One region of the Halomonas sp. ISL-56 genome, then DNA from elsewhere that is predicted to be linked to it. Evidence: predicted binding sites of a transcription regulator. Region 1 holds the regulator's gene; the other holds the start of a gene.
The links. The regulator sigma-54, encoded in region 1, starts transcription at its own class of promoters, with help from an activator protein. The targets are predictions, from matches to a motif close to TGGCACNNNNNTTGCTNT.

Region 1 (7,389 bases):
ATATTACCTCGGGTAAATTTGTGTTCTCTGCCAGCGAAGCCTACCTAATTGAAGACGGTAAAGTGACGGCGCCGGTGAAAGGGGCCACCTTAATTGGTAATGGGCCGGCAGCGATGCAGCGTGTCTCCATGATTGGCCACGATATGGCGCTGGATGCCGGCATCGGCGTGTGTGGTAAAGAGGGGCAGGGAGTGCCGGTGGGTGTCGGCCAGCCTACCTTGAAATTGGATGAGCTGACCGTCGGTGGGACTCAGTCTTAAGTACTGGTCTTAAGTGCTGCCTTTAAAGAGCAAGCGTTTCGCGCAGGTGTTTGAAGAGCTTGCGCGAGCTGGTGGGTGGTTTGCCCTGTTCGCGTTCTCGCTGGGCGTTGCGAATCAACTGACGCAAAGTCTGGCGGTCGGCATCTGGGTGCTCTGCCATAAAAAGGTCAACAGCAGGATCGCCTTCGTCAATTAAGCGTTCCCGCCATTTTTCCAGTCGGTGGAAGGCATGGTCGCGCTGCTCCTGCTCCTGATCGATGGAATCGAATACGCCTTGAATGGCGGTGAGATCCTCTTTACGGATTAGCTTACCGACATACTGCATATGACGGCGGCGACCTTCATGGGAACGAATGCGCGAGGTTTCCTCGATAGCGCGCAGCATATCGTCAGAGAGGGGGAAGCGGGCGCGTTCCGCCGGTCGCATGGCGATTAAGGTTTCCCCAAGTGCCTGTAAGGCATGCATTTCACGTTTGAGTTGCGACTTGCTAGGGCGTTCTTCCTGCTCTTCTACTTCATTAGTACTTAGGACGGGATCGGGACGTTGCTTACGCATAGTGTGACTCACAGACAAGATTCGTGGCGGCATTATACCAGCTGCGAGTACAACATTGATTCGCCGAAGATACTCTCTTGAAAGATACTCTCTTGAAAGACGTTCTCTTGAAAGACGTTCTCTTGAAAGATATTCGGTTGAGAGACATTCGGTTGAAAAAAGGAGGCCATATGGCACAGGCATTTGATGCATCCGCGCAGCAGTCGTTATTGACCGCGCGTGCCGAAGAGGCGCTAGCGCTGGCAAAACGCTTGGGCGCGGATGCTGCCGAAGTGGGCGCCAGCGTTGATCAGGGCATCGGCGTTAGCGTTCGTCAGGGTGAAGTTGAAACGGTTGAGTTATCCCGTGACCAGGGCATTGCCGTCACGCTTTACGTGGGCCAGCGTAAAGGCAGCGCCTCGTCCACAGACGCCAGCAGCGCCTCGATTCAGGCAGCGGTGGAGAAAGCGCTGGCGATTGCTCGTTATACCGGCGAAGACCCGGCCGCAGGGCTAGCTGACGCTTCTCTGATGGCCGCCGAGTTGCCCGATCTAAAAGTGCACTACCCCTGGGCCCTGACAACGGATAAGGCGATTGAGCTGGCGCTTGCCTGTGAGCAGGCGGGGCGCGACGTTGAAGGCATTTCCCAGTCGGATGGCGCGTCACTTTCCAGCGGCGAAGGGGTACGCGTTTACGCCAATAGCCACGGCTTTTTAGGCACCCAAAAGGGCAGTAGTCACTCACTGTCATGCATGCTGATTGCCCAAGACGCGGCCGGTATGCAGCGCGACTACGACTATACCTCTGCCCGCGACCCCAAGACGCTGCGTGACCCCGCCGAGGTGGGCCGCGAGGCCGCCGCGCGCACGCTGCGCAGGCTGGGTGCTAAACGTCCCCCCACGGGTACCTTTCCGGTGCTGTTTGACCCCTCGTTGGCCAGTGGCTTAATTGGCCATCTGCTTGGTGGTTTAGCCGGTGGCGCGCTCTACCGTCAGGCCTCGTTTTTGTGTGACCGGCTCGGCACACCATTGTTTCCAGACTGGTTTAGTCTTGAAGAGCGGCCCATGGATATTGGTGCCACGGCCAGCTCGCCATTTGATGGCGAGGGTGTGCAAACCCGCAATAATCGCTTTATCGATCAGGGTAGCATCGCAAGCTATATGCTCTCTGCTTACAGCGCTCGTCGGTTGGGTATGCATACCACGGGGAATGCCGGTGGGGCGAGGAACGTAAGGTTAGCGGCGCCGCTGCAATCACGCGAAAGCCTGCTGCAGGAGATGGGCAGGGGTATTTGGGTGACTGAGCTGATGGGCCAAGGCGTTAATGGCGTGACCGGTGATTACTCCCGCGGTGCAGCAGGTTTTTGGGTCGAAAACGGTAAGGTGCAGTACCCGGTTGAAGAGTTCACCATTGCCGGTAACCTAGATCGGATGTTTGCTGGATTAGTCGGGATTGGCGATGACACTGATACCCGTGGCAGTGTTCACACGGGTAGTTGGTTGATTGATGCGATGACGGTGGCGGGTGACTAACAGGTATAGCGGCGGCTACTGATCTTCCTCGAAGCGGGCATCGAACAGCGCTTGAATGGCTTCAAGCGCCTGTTCGGCGTCATCACCTTCGGCGTTGATCGTTAGCTCGGTACCGCAAGGGGCGGCTAGCATCAGCAGTGACATGATGTTGGCGGCGTCAGCTACCTGTTGCTGTTTGTAAACACGTATTTTAGCCGTAAACTGTTGGCCGCATTTGACCAGTTTTGTCGCCGCGCGAGCATGTAGCCCGCGTTGATTGGTAAGTGTGAGTATTCTTTCTGGCACCCTGGTTCCTTCTCGCCGAGTGGTGTCATTAATGGATAGACGCGCTAAGTCTCTTTCCGTTCGTTGTTGGAAGTAGCGCTGAGGAGAGCCGCCGCCGACTGTTCACCCAAGGTGTAGTGCAGCCCCAGTTCACGATGGCGTAGTTGAACGTCGCCCATGCTAGTGGTCAACCTCTCCGCCAGCTTCTCGACCATGTAGACCGAGCGGTGTTGGCCACCGGTGCAGCCAATCGCGATGGTCATGTAGCTGCGTTGGCTATTCTGGTAAGCGGGTAGCCAACGCTCAAGCCACGCCAAAATATCGTTGCTCATGGCGTCAACAATAGGGTAGCTGCTCAAAAAAGCCACAATATCAGCGTCACGGCCGGTGAACTGGCGCAGCGTTGGATCCCAGTAAGGATTCGGCAGGCAGCGCACGTCGAAGACCAAGTCAGCATCTAACGGCACGCCGCGTTTGTAGCCGAATGACTCAAGGGTCAGCGTTAGCTTATCGCGGTGCTGGTGCGCTACCTGGTCGGTAATGCGACGGCGTAAATCGTGTACCGATAACCGTGATGTATCGATCAGTAAGTCGGCTAGGTCGCGAATATCCTCCAGCGTCTCTTCTTCTTTATTAATCGCTTCTTCGAGGGTCATTTCACTATCGCGAGTCAGCGGATGACGTCGCCGGGTAGCCGAGTAACGCTCAAGCAGGATGCGGGCATCGGTGGTCAAGTAAATCACTTGAAAGTTAATTTTACGCTGGCGCAGCTCCTCTAACAAAGAGGGCAAGCGCTCCAGCGCTCCCGGCAAATTACGGGCATCAATACTGACCGCCAAATGAGCACGGTCACCCTGGCCGCGTAATTCGTCCACCAACGAGCCCAGCAGCATAGCGGGGAGGTTATCAATCGCGTAGTAGCCAAGATCCTCCAGCGCCTGTAGAGCGATAGATTTACCTGAACCTGAGCGGCCGCTAATGATCACCAGTTGCATAGAGTCTCTCTTTGCCTTGGTCAAGCTGCGTTAAGGGTGGTGAGCGAAACATACACCTGCGGTGCCTAACCTTAAATAGGTTTTAAAAAAGGTTTTAAGACCAGTTAGGCCGCTGATTGCTCACGAATTTTGGCGGTGATGAGCTCAAGCAATTCACGCTGACTGGCCGCTTTACGCAGCAGCTGGCGTGTATCCGCATCATTCATGATGGTCGCTACTTGGCCGAGCAGTGAAAGGTGCGTGTCATCTGCTTCTTCGGGTACCAACAGTACAAACACCAGGTCTACCGGGTCGCCGTCGATAGCGTCAAAATCAATCGCTTCTGACAATTTTAAAAAACCAGCGATAGGGGCGGTGCAGTGGGGGCTACGCGCATGGGGAATAGCCACGCCGTTACCAATACCGGTGCTGCCTAAGCGTTCACGGCCGATTAAACGGCTAAACACTTCTTGGCTGTCCAAGCTGGGAATATTTTGGGCAATAAAGGTGCTGTAAAACTCCAGCACCCTTTTTTTGCTGCCCCCGGGTACGTCAAATAGAACGCGTTCCGGGGGAAGTATGGTTTCCAACGTCATTGAATTAACGCACACCTGCGCCTTGGGCGCGAGCTTGTGCTTTTTCCTTGTGTTTAACGAGTTGACGGTCGATTTTATCCGCTAGGGCGTCGATAGCGGCGTACATATCACTGTCTAGGGCTTCCGCATGTAAGTCAGCACCTGCGGCGTGCAGCGTACAGGCGGCCTGCTGGCGCTCTTTCTCCACTGATAAGGTGACTTGCACCGTAGTTATATTGTCGTAATGGCGCTCTACACGCTCAAGCTTTTCGTTGACATAGTCACGCAAGGCGTCAGTCAGTTCTACGTGATGACCAGTGATATTTACTTGCATTGACGTACTCCTTATCCATCGGACTGTACTTCGATTGTAACCCTTTTTGCCGCGTTGCAAAGCCCTTGTCGAGAGTTTCCCTGAAACGGCAGCAGGGCCTAGCGTAAACGGCGCCTTTCGCTGGAGGAGGGGATGCCCATGGCTTCACGATATTTAGCCACCGTGCGACGCGCCACCTGCACGCCCCCTTCGCCTAATAGCGTGACTAAGCGGCTGTCAGAAAGCGGTTTGCCAGGGGGCTCCTCTTGAATCAGTTTTTTGAGACGCGCGCGGATGGCGGTACTGGAGTGACTGTCGCCATCTTGGCTGCTCACCTGGCTCGAGAAAAAGTACTTAAGCTCAAAAACACCGCGGGGCGTATGAATGTATTTCTGCGTCGTTACCCGCGAGATAGTTGATTCGTGCATCTCAACGGCTTCGGCAATATCGGCCAATATCAGCGGCTTCATGGCCTCTTCGCCGTGCTCCAAAAAGCCAATCTGTCGGGTGATAATTTCGCGACCAACCCGCAATAGCGTATCGTTACGGCTAGACAGGCTCTTAATCAGCCAGCGCGCTTCCTGCAGGTGCTCTTTGAGAAACTGGTTATCATCGCTTTTGTCCGCACGCTTAATCAAGCTGGCGTAGTCGGGCTGAATGCGCAGCCGTGGCAGGGCCTCTGGGTTGAGCTCTAAATGCCAGCCATCTTGGTCGTGGCGGACGACTAGATCGGGCGTTACATAACTGTCGTCGGTATCGCCGTAGGCGCTACCTGGACGTGGGTCGAGGCTGCGAATGAGTAGGATAACATCGGCCAGCTGCTCGTCATCAAGCCCGAGACGGCGCTTAAGCAAGCGCATATCATCCTTGCCGAGCGCTTCAAGAAACTGCCGAACGAGACGGCGGGCGGGAACCAGCAGTGGTGTATCGTCGGGAAGGGCGGCGAGCTGCAGCATCAGGCATTCACGCAAATCGCGGGCAAAGATACCGGTTGGCTCAAACTGTTGGAGCTTGAGCAGCGTGGTTTCCACTTCGCGCTGACTAAGCCCGTCAATGCCCTGGGCACGAAGTCCTTCACGGATATCGTTGAGCGGCTGGGTTAGGTAGCCATTAGCATCTAGCGCGTCGATTAAGCTCTCCGCGACAAGCTGTTCACGGGCGCTAAAATCGGTCATGGCAAGTTGCCACAGCAGGTGCCCGTGCAGGCTCTGTCCGGCTGCCTGGCGCTCAAAGTCGGGGCCTTCGCTGCTGCTACCACCCTGGCTACCCATATCTTGATAGGTATCTGACCAGTCGCTATCTACCGAGAGCTCAGTAGGGATGCTCTCTGACCACTCTTCTTCTTTAGGCTCGCTGACAGCCTGCTCACTAAATTCATCTTCTTGCTCCAGCATGGGATTGGCGTCTAGGGCCTGCTGAATTTCTTGACGAAGGTCCAGCGTCGAAAGTTGCAACAGCGCAATGGCCTGCTGCAACTGGGGCGTCATGGTCAGCTGTGTGCCGATACGCAGTTGGAGAGAAGCTTTCATGACCATCTGAGAACCACTCGTTAATCGGAATGTTCCACACTAGTGCGAGTGAGTGCCGGGTGCAAGTGCAATAAGCATGCCATTGGTAGTAAAGTTGTTGTAAAGCGCTATTTAGTGGGTGAAAAGTCAGTTTAGAAGTGAAAATAATCTTAGAGGCGAAAATCTGCGCCCAAATAAACATCCCTTACTTTTTGGTTGGTAAGTATTGAAGCTGGCGAGCCGCTGGCGATGATTTGCCCATCACCGACGATATAGGCGATATCGCAAATATCCAGGGTTTCACGCACGTTATGGTCGGTAATCAGTACACCGATATGGCGCTGCTTCAGCGCACGAATGATGGTTTTAATTTCGCCCACAGAAATGGGATCAACGCCAGCAAAGGGCTCATCGAGCAAAATAAAGGCAGGCTCTGTTGCTAAGGAGCGTGCAATTTCCACGCGTCTGCGCTCGCCGCCCGAAAGGCTCATGCCGAGGTTGTCACGAATGTGAGTGATATGAAAGTCTTCGAGTAGCGCTTCCAAGCGCTGTTCCCGGTCGCTGCGATTGAGCTCTTTGCGCGTCTCGAGTATCGCCATAATATTGTCAGCAACCGAAAGTTTGCGGAAGATAGACGCCTCCTGGGGGAGATAGCCGATACCTGCTGCTGCGCGCTCGTGCATGGGTGCGCGGGTTAAATCCACATCGTCGATGCCCACTTCGCCAGCATCGGATTTTACCAGCCCGACAATCATATAGAACGAGGTGGTTTTGCCGGCACCATTCGGGCCAAGTAGGCCGACCACGCTGCCTTGGCAGATTTCCAAATTGATGTCTTTGACCACGCGGCGGCGTTTGTAGCTTTTGGCTAGGTGGTGGGCATAAAGGGTTTTGATCGGCGTAAGAATTTGGTTCGGCGTAGTGTCAACAGTTGCCACAGCTCGGCTCCCTATTGTTCAGGCTGAAGGGTCATACGTATGCGCTGGGGCTCGCTGCCGTCAACGTCAGAGCGTGCTTGAATCACTTCACGGTCAATAAAATATTCAAGCCGCCCGCCGCTGAACTTGTCCTCTTGCTGGGTCAGCTCGGCTTGGTCAATCAGTTCTACGCGGCGTTCAGCGACATGATAAATAATCCTTCTTGCCCAGCCCTCAGTGGGGCCATCCTGACCTTGTGCTTGATGACGCAGGTAGGCGCGCTCACCGGTGGAGGTTGCCGTCGAAAGTTCGCCGGCCTCGTTGCGTTTGATCTCTACCCGATCACCTCGCAACTGCATTTCGCCCTGACGTATCTCTACATCCCCGGTATAAACGGCGGTGCCAGCCCGCTGGTCGAGATCTAAACGGTCGGCTTCCACTTCCACAGGGGCCTGTTGTGAAGTTTGGGCCAGTGCCGATAATGGCATCGCTAGCGCAAATAGGGCGGTGT
Region 2 (7,389 bases), on a different contig from region 1:
GTGAATCAGGTCGGCGATGGTGCCGATTTTAATGTCGTGCTCTTGGGCAAAAGCTTCGAGTTCAGGACGACGCGCCATGCTGCCATCATCGTTCATGACTTCGCAGATTACACCGCTAGGGTCACAGCCTGCCAGTGCCGCCAAATCACACGCTGCTTCCGTATGCCCTGCACGGCGCAGCACACCGCCCGGCTCAGCCATTAACGGAAAGATATGGCCCGGCTGGACGATATCGGACGGCTTGGCATGGGGCGCTGCCGCTGCCTGCACTGTGCGCGCTCGGTCCGACGCGGAAATACCGGTCGTGACGCCTTCGGTGGCCTCAATCGACAGGGTAAATTTGGTACCAAAACCAGAGCCGTTATCACGCACCATCAGCGGCAAATTAAGCTGCTCGCAGCGGGCCCGGGTCATCGGCATACAGATCAAGCCACGGGCGAAACGGGCCATAAAGTTGATATGCTCGGCCTGCACTTTTTCTGCGGCCATGATGATATCACCTTCATTTTCGCGATCCTCATCGTCCATGAGAATCACCATTTTGCCCTGGCGAATATCTTCAACCAGTTCGGCGATAGGGGCTAAGCCTCTAGAGGAGGGGTGCGCCATGGAATCTCCAGTCTTTTTTTCATGAGCGGTTTTCATGAACGGTTATCACGAACGGCTTTTATAAACGGTTTTCATCAACGGTTCTCAACAACGATTCTCATCAACAAGTATCACAAACAATTGCCATGAGCAGTTGTCGCAAAGAAAACGTACCGTGCAAAATTAGTCATGATTTTGCGCGTCAGGGTACCTTGCTCTCGCTAAATTCACCAGATGCGCCCGTTGCGCTAGTCGCCTGAGGCGAGGCGATAATGCGCCAATCACGCCCCACCGCCCGCATATCATGGATGGTTAAACGTCGCTGGTCGGCCATGCGCGCGAGCCCTGGCAGCGCAAAAAGCGGCCGTGCTTCGCCACCTAACAGCGTGGGGGCGACGAACAGCTGCAGTTCATCGACCAGCGCCGCATCAAGCATAGCGCCTGCCAGCGTCGCACCGGTTTCCACCAGCAGTTCGTTAACCTGCTCATTTTCCGCTAACCACTGCAGCATTGCCACTAGATCGATACGGCCATCGCTCCCAGCGGGCACTATCTGAACTTCCGCACCCGCTTGGATTAGCCGTTCGCGCTTCTCTTCCGAGTGGTCTGGCGTAGTGATCACTAGCGTCCGCCCTGGCTCGCTTAAACAGGCCGCCGCCAGGGGTAAGCGCAAGTGGGTATCTAAAATCACCCGCAGCGGCTGGCGGCAAACCACGTCGTCAACATTGTCGAGATGAAGCTGCTCTTTGCGAAGCGTCAGCCGTGAGTCGTCCATGATAAGCGACTCCACTCCGCTCAATATGGCACTGGAGCGTGCCCTCAGCCGCTGCACCTGGGTACGCGCTTCAGGCCCAGTAATCCACTGGGACTCCCCTGACCCCATGGCAGTACGGCCGTCTAAACTCATCGCCATTTTCAGGCGCACAAAGGGCCGTTTTTGGGTCATGCGAGCAATAAAGCCGGGGTTCAACCCGCGCGCTTCACTCTCAAGCAAGCCCACAGCAACCTCGACACCGCCCTCTTCAAGCATGCGAATGCCGCGACCACTCACCTGGGGGTTGGGATCTTCCATCGCGATTACTACCCGTGACACGCTGGCGTCCTTCAATGCTACCGCACAGGGGCCGGTGCGCCCGGTGTGGGAACAGGGCTCCAAAGTCACGTAGGCGGTCGCCCCCTGAGCCCGATCTCCGGCGGCCTTTAACGCGTGGATTTCGGCATGAGGTTCACCGGCACGCAGGTGGAAGCCTTCACCGACAATTTGCTCATCACGCACAATCACACAGCCAACCCGCGGGTTGGGATCCGTGGTATATAAGCCCTTTTTCGCCAGTTGCAGCGCCCGCGCCATATAGCGGTGGTCGGCTTGGCTAAAGCTGCTCATTTTGACGGCCCGCTCTTGTTTGAGGGCTCTTGGGAAAGCCGATCAATCTCAGCGCGAAATTCATCCAGATCCTGGAACTTGCGATACACCGAGGCGAAGCGGATATAGGCCACATGGTCGAGGGTTTTAAGCGCTTGCATGACCGACTCACCGATATCCCGAGCATTGATCTCACGATCACCCCGAGCGCGCAGGGTTTGACGGATACGTTCCACCGCCGCTTCAGTGGCTTCAGCACTGACCGGGCGTTTTTCCAGCGCGCGCAGCATGCCTGCCCGCAGTTTGGCTTCATTGAAACTCTCTCGGGAGCCATCGGACTTCACCACCCGCGGCATTACCAATTCAGCAGTCTCGTAGGTGGTAAAGCGCTCATGGCAGCTCGCACACTGGCGGCGACGGCGTACCTGGTCGCCGTCGGCTACCAGCCGCGAATCGGTCACTCGAGTATCGTTTGCACCACAAAAAGGGCAATGCATGGCGGTCAACCTGTTGTCAGCTCGTGTCGGCGTGCTCCACGAGTTTGCGTGTTATAACCTGTCAATGTGTGTGCTATTAATGGCGTTTCGCAGTAGCAACTGCCATAAGCTAATGTATCTTAGTGTTTAAGCGCGATATCAACTACGTATTGTAACGATTTGGCACACAAGCTGCAGCGTTTGTGGCAGATTGTTTATCAGGAGTCACCCATGCCCCCCTTTGAGCAGACCGTCCACGACACATTTTCAAATACCGTTCATGACTACCTCAGCCACCTTTACGGGCCCCGGGCAGGCGAAGTGCAGCGCCGCTTAAACCAGCGTTTGGAGCATTTCCAGTCGCTTGTCCCCTTTTCATCCAACCCAGTAGCAGCCAACGCTAATAACGCACCTTCCTGGAGCGAAAAGGATCAGTGGGTGATCAGCTATGGCGACTCGATTATCGAAGAGGATAAGCCACCGCTGGCCGTGCTTAGCGATTTTCTTCAAGCCCGGCTGGGCGATCGCATCAGCGGCGTGCACGTTCTGCCCTTCTTTCCGTGGAGCAGCGACGACGGTTTTTCGGTGATTCACTACCGGGAAGTCAACACCGATCTCGGCGACTGGTCGCATATCCGCGAACTCGCCAGTCACTACGACCTGATGGCCGACCTAGTGCTCAACCATGTCTCTAGGGAATCCCTGTGGTTTGTCGATTATCTGAGCGGCAGTCTGCCGGGGCGCGACTATTTCATCGAGGTCGACCCGGATACCGACGTTTCCCAAGTGGTGCGCCCGCGCAGCAGCCCGCTACTGGTACCCATTTCCACTCGGCGCGGCACCCGCTATCTATGGGCGACCTTCTCCGAAGACCAGCTTGACCTTAACTTCGAAAACCCGGATGTGCTGCTGGAGTTCGTGGGCATTCTGCTGTTCTACCTGGAGCAAGGCACGCGGATTGTGCGTTTGGATGCGGTGGCCTTTCTGTGGAAGCGGCTTGGAACGTCCTGTATCCACCTGCCGGAAACCCACACCGTGGTGCGGCTGCTGCGGGCGATTGTAGATTATGTGGCCCCGGGCACGCTGTTGATTACCGAAACCAATGTGCCCCACCAGGAAAACATCAGTTATTTTGGCTTAGATCGGCTGCCTGCAGGCCAGCCCGACGAAGCCCATATGGTGTATCAATTTGCCCTCCCCCCCCTGCTACTGCACACCCTCACCCGGGGTGAAGCGAGCACACTACAGACCTGGCTTTCCAGCCTGCCGGTACTGCCCGACCACTGCACTTACCTCAACTTCACTGCCAGTCACGACGGTATTGGCGTACGCCCTCTGGAGGGCTTGCTGCCTGACCACGAGCGGGACGCGCTGCTGGAGCTGATGCACAAATTCGGCGGCTTTGTCAGCATGCGTAGCAACCCGGATGGCAGCGATACGCCCTATGAGATCAATATCACCTGGTTTGAAGCCATGCGTGGCACCCGCCGTGGCCCCGACCCATGGCAGGTTGCGCGTTTTCTATGCAGCCAAGCGATTATGCTGAGTTTGCAGGGCATCCCCGCGCTGTATATCCACACCCTGACAGGCACACTGAATGACGTAGAAGGCGTTGAGCGCAGTGGGCGACTGCGCTCGATCAACCGTCGGCGCTGGCAGCGTAGTGAGCTAGAACTGCTATTGGATAGCCAATCAACGCCCACCCACGATGTTTTTCACGCCTTAAATCGGCTATTAGACCAACGCCGTCAAGAGCCCTGCTTCCACCCCAATGCCGCCCAACGAGTGCTGGTTTCTGAACCCGAACTGCTGGCAGTAGAGCGCGGCCCACTGCACGATGGCCGCCGGTTATTAGCGCTGTATAACGTCACCGATCTGCCGCTTCCCTTAGAAAATATGGGTGAGGCAGTTACTCAGGCACTTAAGAAACACGCCTGGCAAGCGCTGGATCCTGGCAACCCCTGGATCGCCGAAGGTTCCCTTCCGCCTTACGCGGTACGCTGGTTGGTGACTGACAGCTAATACCGTCGAAATACTTAGAAACCATAAGTTGCGGTATAACGCCCCATGTATAATGCACATACCCCCTTGGCCTTCCACTTCTTATTCGAACAAGGCGCTGCAATGCACTTGAAACACCACTCTGCCATTAGCTGTTTTCTTCTACTAACAGCTCTTTGGGGCACTTCTGCAAGCTACGCCGATGAACTCCCAGCCCCTATTCAGGCACTGGCCGATCAAGGCTTGGAGATTCATGGCCAATTCGATGCCCCCGGCGGCTTGCGCGGCTACGGCGCCAGCGTGCAGGGTCAGGACATGGCGATTTATCTGACACCTGATGGCGAGCATGCGTTGGTCGGTACACTGATGGATAGCGAGGGCAATGACCTTACCGAAGCAAAGCTGGATGAGCATGTGCGCGCACCGCTAGAGGCACAAACCTGGCAACTGTTAAGCGAAAGCCACTGGGTTCAAGACGGCGACGTGGATGCCCCCAGACTGATTTATACCTTCACGGATGCCAACTGCCCCTACTGCCAACAGCTGTGGCAGGACGTTCGCCCCTGGGTAGACGCAGGTGATGTTCAGCTACGCCATATTATGGTGGGTATCTTAGCGCCTGACAGCCCTGGCAAAGCAGCCACCATACTCGGCGCTGACGACCCAGCGGCTACGCTGCATGCCCATGAGAGCGGCCAGAAAGAAATTGAAGCCAGTGCCCAACCAAGGGAAATTGAAGAACAGGTGTATGCTAACAACCAACTGTTCGAAGAGCTGGGGCTGTATGCCACGCCCACCTCAGTTTTTCAGCGTGAAACAGAAGACGGAAACGTGCGCCTTGACCGTATTCAGGGTATGCCAAGCGATGAGCGAATGATCGACATGATGGGCAGCGAAGCGCCGTAAAGGGTTGTGGGAGGCCGCGAAAGCCGCTTCCCACAAGACCACTTTGATCACTCTAAGGCACTGCCATTCGCTTAGCAGCAAACCAACCCAGCACCATCGTGACCAGCATGGCCAATAGCGGTAACGAAAGACCGCCAATAGAGGCAATCGCTGGGCCTGGACAGAAGCCAGAAAGCCCCCAGCCAATGCCGAATAGTGCAGCGCCCCCTAACAGCTTCGCGTCTAACTCACGTTTGGTAGGCAACTGAAAGACACTTCCCAACAGCGGTGCTGAGCACTCAAACACCAGCCGATAACCGATAAAGGTGGTGACTACAGCCCCGCCCAATACGAACATCAGCGTTGGATCCCAGACGCCCGCAACGTCTAGAAACCCCACTACTCGCGCGGGGTCGGTCATACCTGAAACAGCTAAACCGAGGCCGAAAAGTAGCCCCGCCGTATAGCCAGCCGCTGTTTTCATCCAACGACTCTTGCTTGACTGATTCATGCTCCACCGCCCAGGCCTAGCAAGTGACGCGAGATATAAACGGTCACTAGCGCCGTCAGTAAAAACATCCCGGTGGCCGCCATGGAGCGAGGTGCCAAGCGCGCCAGTCCACATACGCCATGACCGCTGGTACAGCCACTGCCCAGCCCTGTGCCTACCCCCACCAACAACCCAGCCACTAGCATTAACCCTACTCCGCCTGCTGGCGCACCAATTACCCCACCAGGGTTACCGGCGACATTACCTAAGCCACCCCCGAGCGCCATAATCACTAACGACCCACTGATTAGCCCTAACAAAAAAGCCACTCGCCAAGCGCTATCGCCTTTGGGTCGCCGCTGGGTAATCAAATTTCCCACGATGCCACTGATACCCGCGATACGTCCTAGCGTTGCCATTAGCCAGGTAGCAGAAAGCCCAATCAACACCCCGCCTGCCAGCCCATGCAGGCTTGCCATCCAATCCATGCCCACCCTCCTGCCTTAACATTTATTGATGGTTAGAAAAAATTGAGCGGCACTTTAAGATAAACCTGACCGTTATCTTCCGCTGGCGGCATCTCCCCCGCACGCATGTTGACCTGCACCGAAGGAATAATCAGTCTCGGCATGCCCAGGGTGGCATCGCGCTCGGTGCGCATCGTCACGAACTCGTCTTCGCTGATGCCTTCGTGTACATGGATATTGTCTTTGATTTGTTCGGCCACACTGGTTTCATGCTGGAAGGTCTCGCGGCCGGGGGCTTTGTAGTCGTGACACAGGAACAACCGGGTTTGCTCCGGCAGCGCCAACACTTTTTGGATAGAGTGATAAAGAGTGCGCGCATCGCCACCTGGGAAGTCGCAGCGTGCGGTGCCATAATCCGGCATAAATAGCGTATCGCCAACAAAGGCAGCATCCCCGACTACATAAGTTAAACAAGCGGGGGTATGGCCTGGAGTATGCAGCACACGGCCCTGCAACTGACCAACCGAGAACTCGTCTCCCTCTTTAAACAGTGCATCAAACTGACTGCCATCCCGGGCAAACTCCGTCCCCGCGTTAAACGCCTTACCGAATATCTCCTGTACCGCCACGATATTGGCACCAATGCCAGTTTTACCGCCTAGCTGTTCATGCAGGTATGGCGCTGCCGAGAGGTGATCGGCATGCACATGGGTCTCCAAAATCCAAGCGACTTGCAGATGGCGTTCACGAATATAGGCAATGATGCTGTCAGCGGAGCGTACGTCTGTTCGCCCAGCGGCGTAATCAAAATCGAGCACCGAGTCAATAATCGCGCAGGCACTGCTGCCAGGGTCTTGAACGACATAGCTAAAAGTGTTTGTAGGTTCATCAAAAAAGTAGGTAACGATTGGGCGCTGCATTGATTGCCTCCCATGCAGTGGTGATTGCTTACTCAAGCATCAGTATAGATCATTTTAAGTTATATATTTAGACCATTTAAGAATATAAAGGTGCTTTGATTGGCAAAATAAGGTGCTGCAATTGACAAAAAAGCTATTCGCAAACAGCGTTGATGAATTATTTTGCTAAGGTCTATCACGCTTAGGCCGATAACCATTA

Region 2: a site for sigma-54 is predicted at 2,609-2,626, ahead of J7J49_RS06805 (sugar phosphorylase). Genes of this name have one in related genera too.

What each region holds. Positions count from the first base shown of each region.
Region 1 covers NZ_JAGGRO010000016.1:149,883-157,271, forward strand. Annotated here, with positions in the region: gene tldD (metalloprotease TldD) at 1-260, shown strand, start outside; gene yjgA (ribosome biogenesis factor YjgA) at 283-816, opposite strand; gene pmbA (metalloprotease PmbA) at 987-2,327, shown strand; gene J7J49_RS14310 (HPr family phosphocarrier protein) at 2,343-2,612, opposite strand; gene rapZ (RNase adapter RapZ) at 2,657-3,586, opposite strand; gene J7J49_RS14320 (PTS sugar transporter subunit IIA) at 3,691-4,161, opposite strand; gene hpf (ribosome hibernation-promoting factor, HPF/YfiA family) at 4,166-4,474, opposite strand; gene J7J49_RS14330 (RNA polymerase factor sigma-54) at 4,573-5,988, opposite strand; gene lptB (LPS export ABC transporter ATP-binding protein) at 6,132-6,857, opposite strand; gene lptA (lipopolysaccharide transport periplasmic protein LptA) at 6,911-7,389, opposite strand, start outside.
Region 2 covers NZ_JAGGRO010000008.1:161,535-168,923, reverse strand. Annotated here, with positions in the region: gene ribBA (bifunctional 3,4-dihydroxy-2-butanone-4-phosphate synthase/GTP cyclohydrolase II) at 1-609, opposite strand, end outside; gene ribD (bifunctional diaminohydroxyphosphoribosylaminopyrimidine deaminase/5-amino-6-(5-phosphoribosylamino)uracil reductase RibD) at 791-1,972, opposite strand; gene nrdR (transcriptional regulator NrdR) at 1,969-2,448, opposite strand; gene J7J49_RS06805 (sugar phosphorylase) at 2,659-4,449, shown strand; gene dsbG (thiol:disulfide interchange protein DsbG) at 4,552-5,334, shown strand; gene J7J49_RS06795 (DUF6691 family protein) at 5,387-5,797, opposite strand; gene J7J49_RS06790 (YeeE/YedE family protein) at 5,821-6,291, opposite strand; gene J7J49_RS06785 (MBL fold metallo-hydrolase) at 6,324-7,190, opposite strand.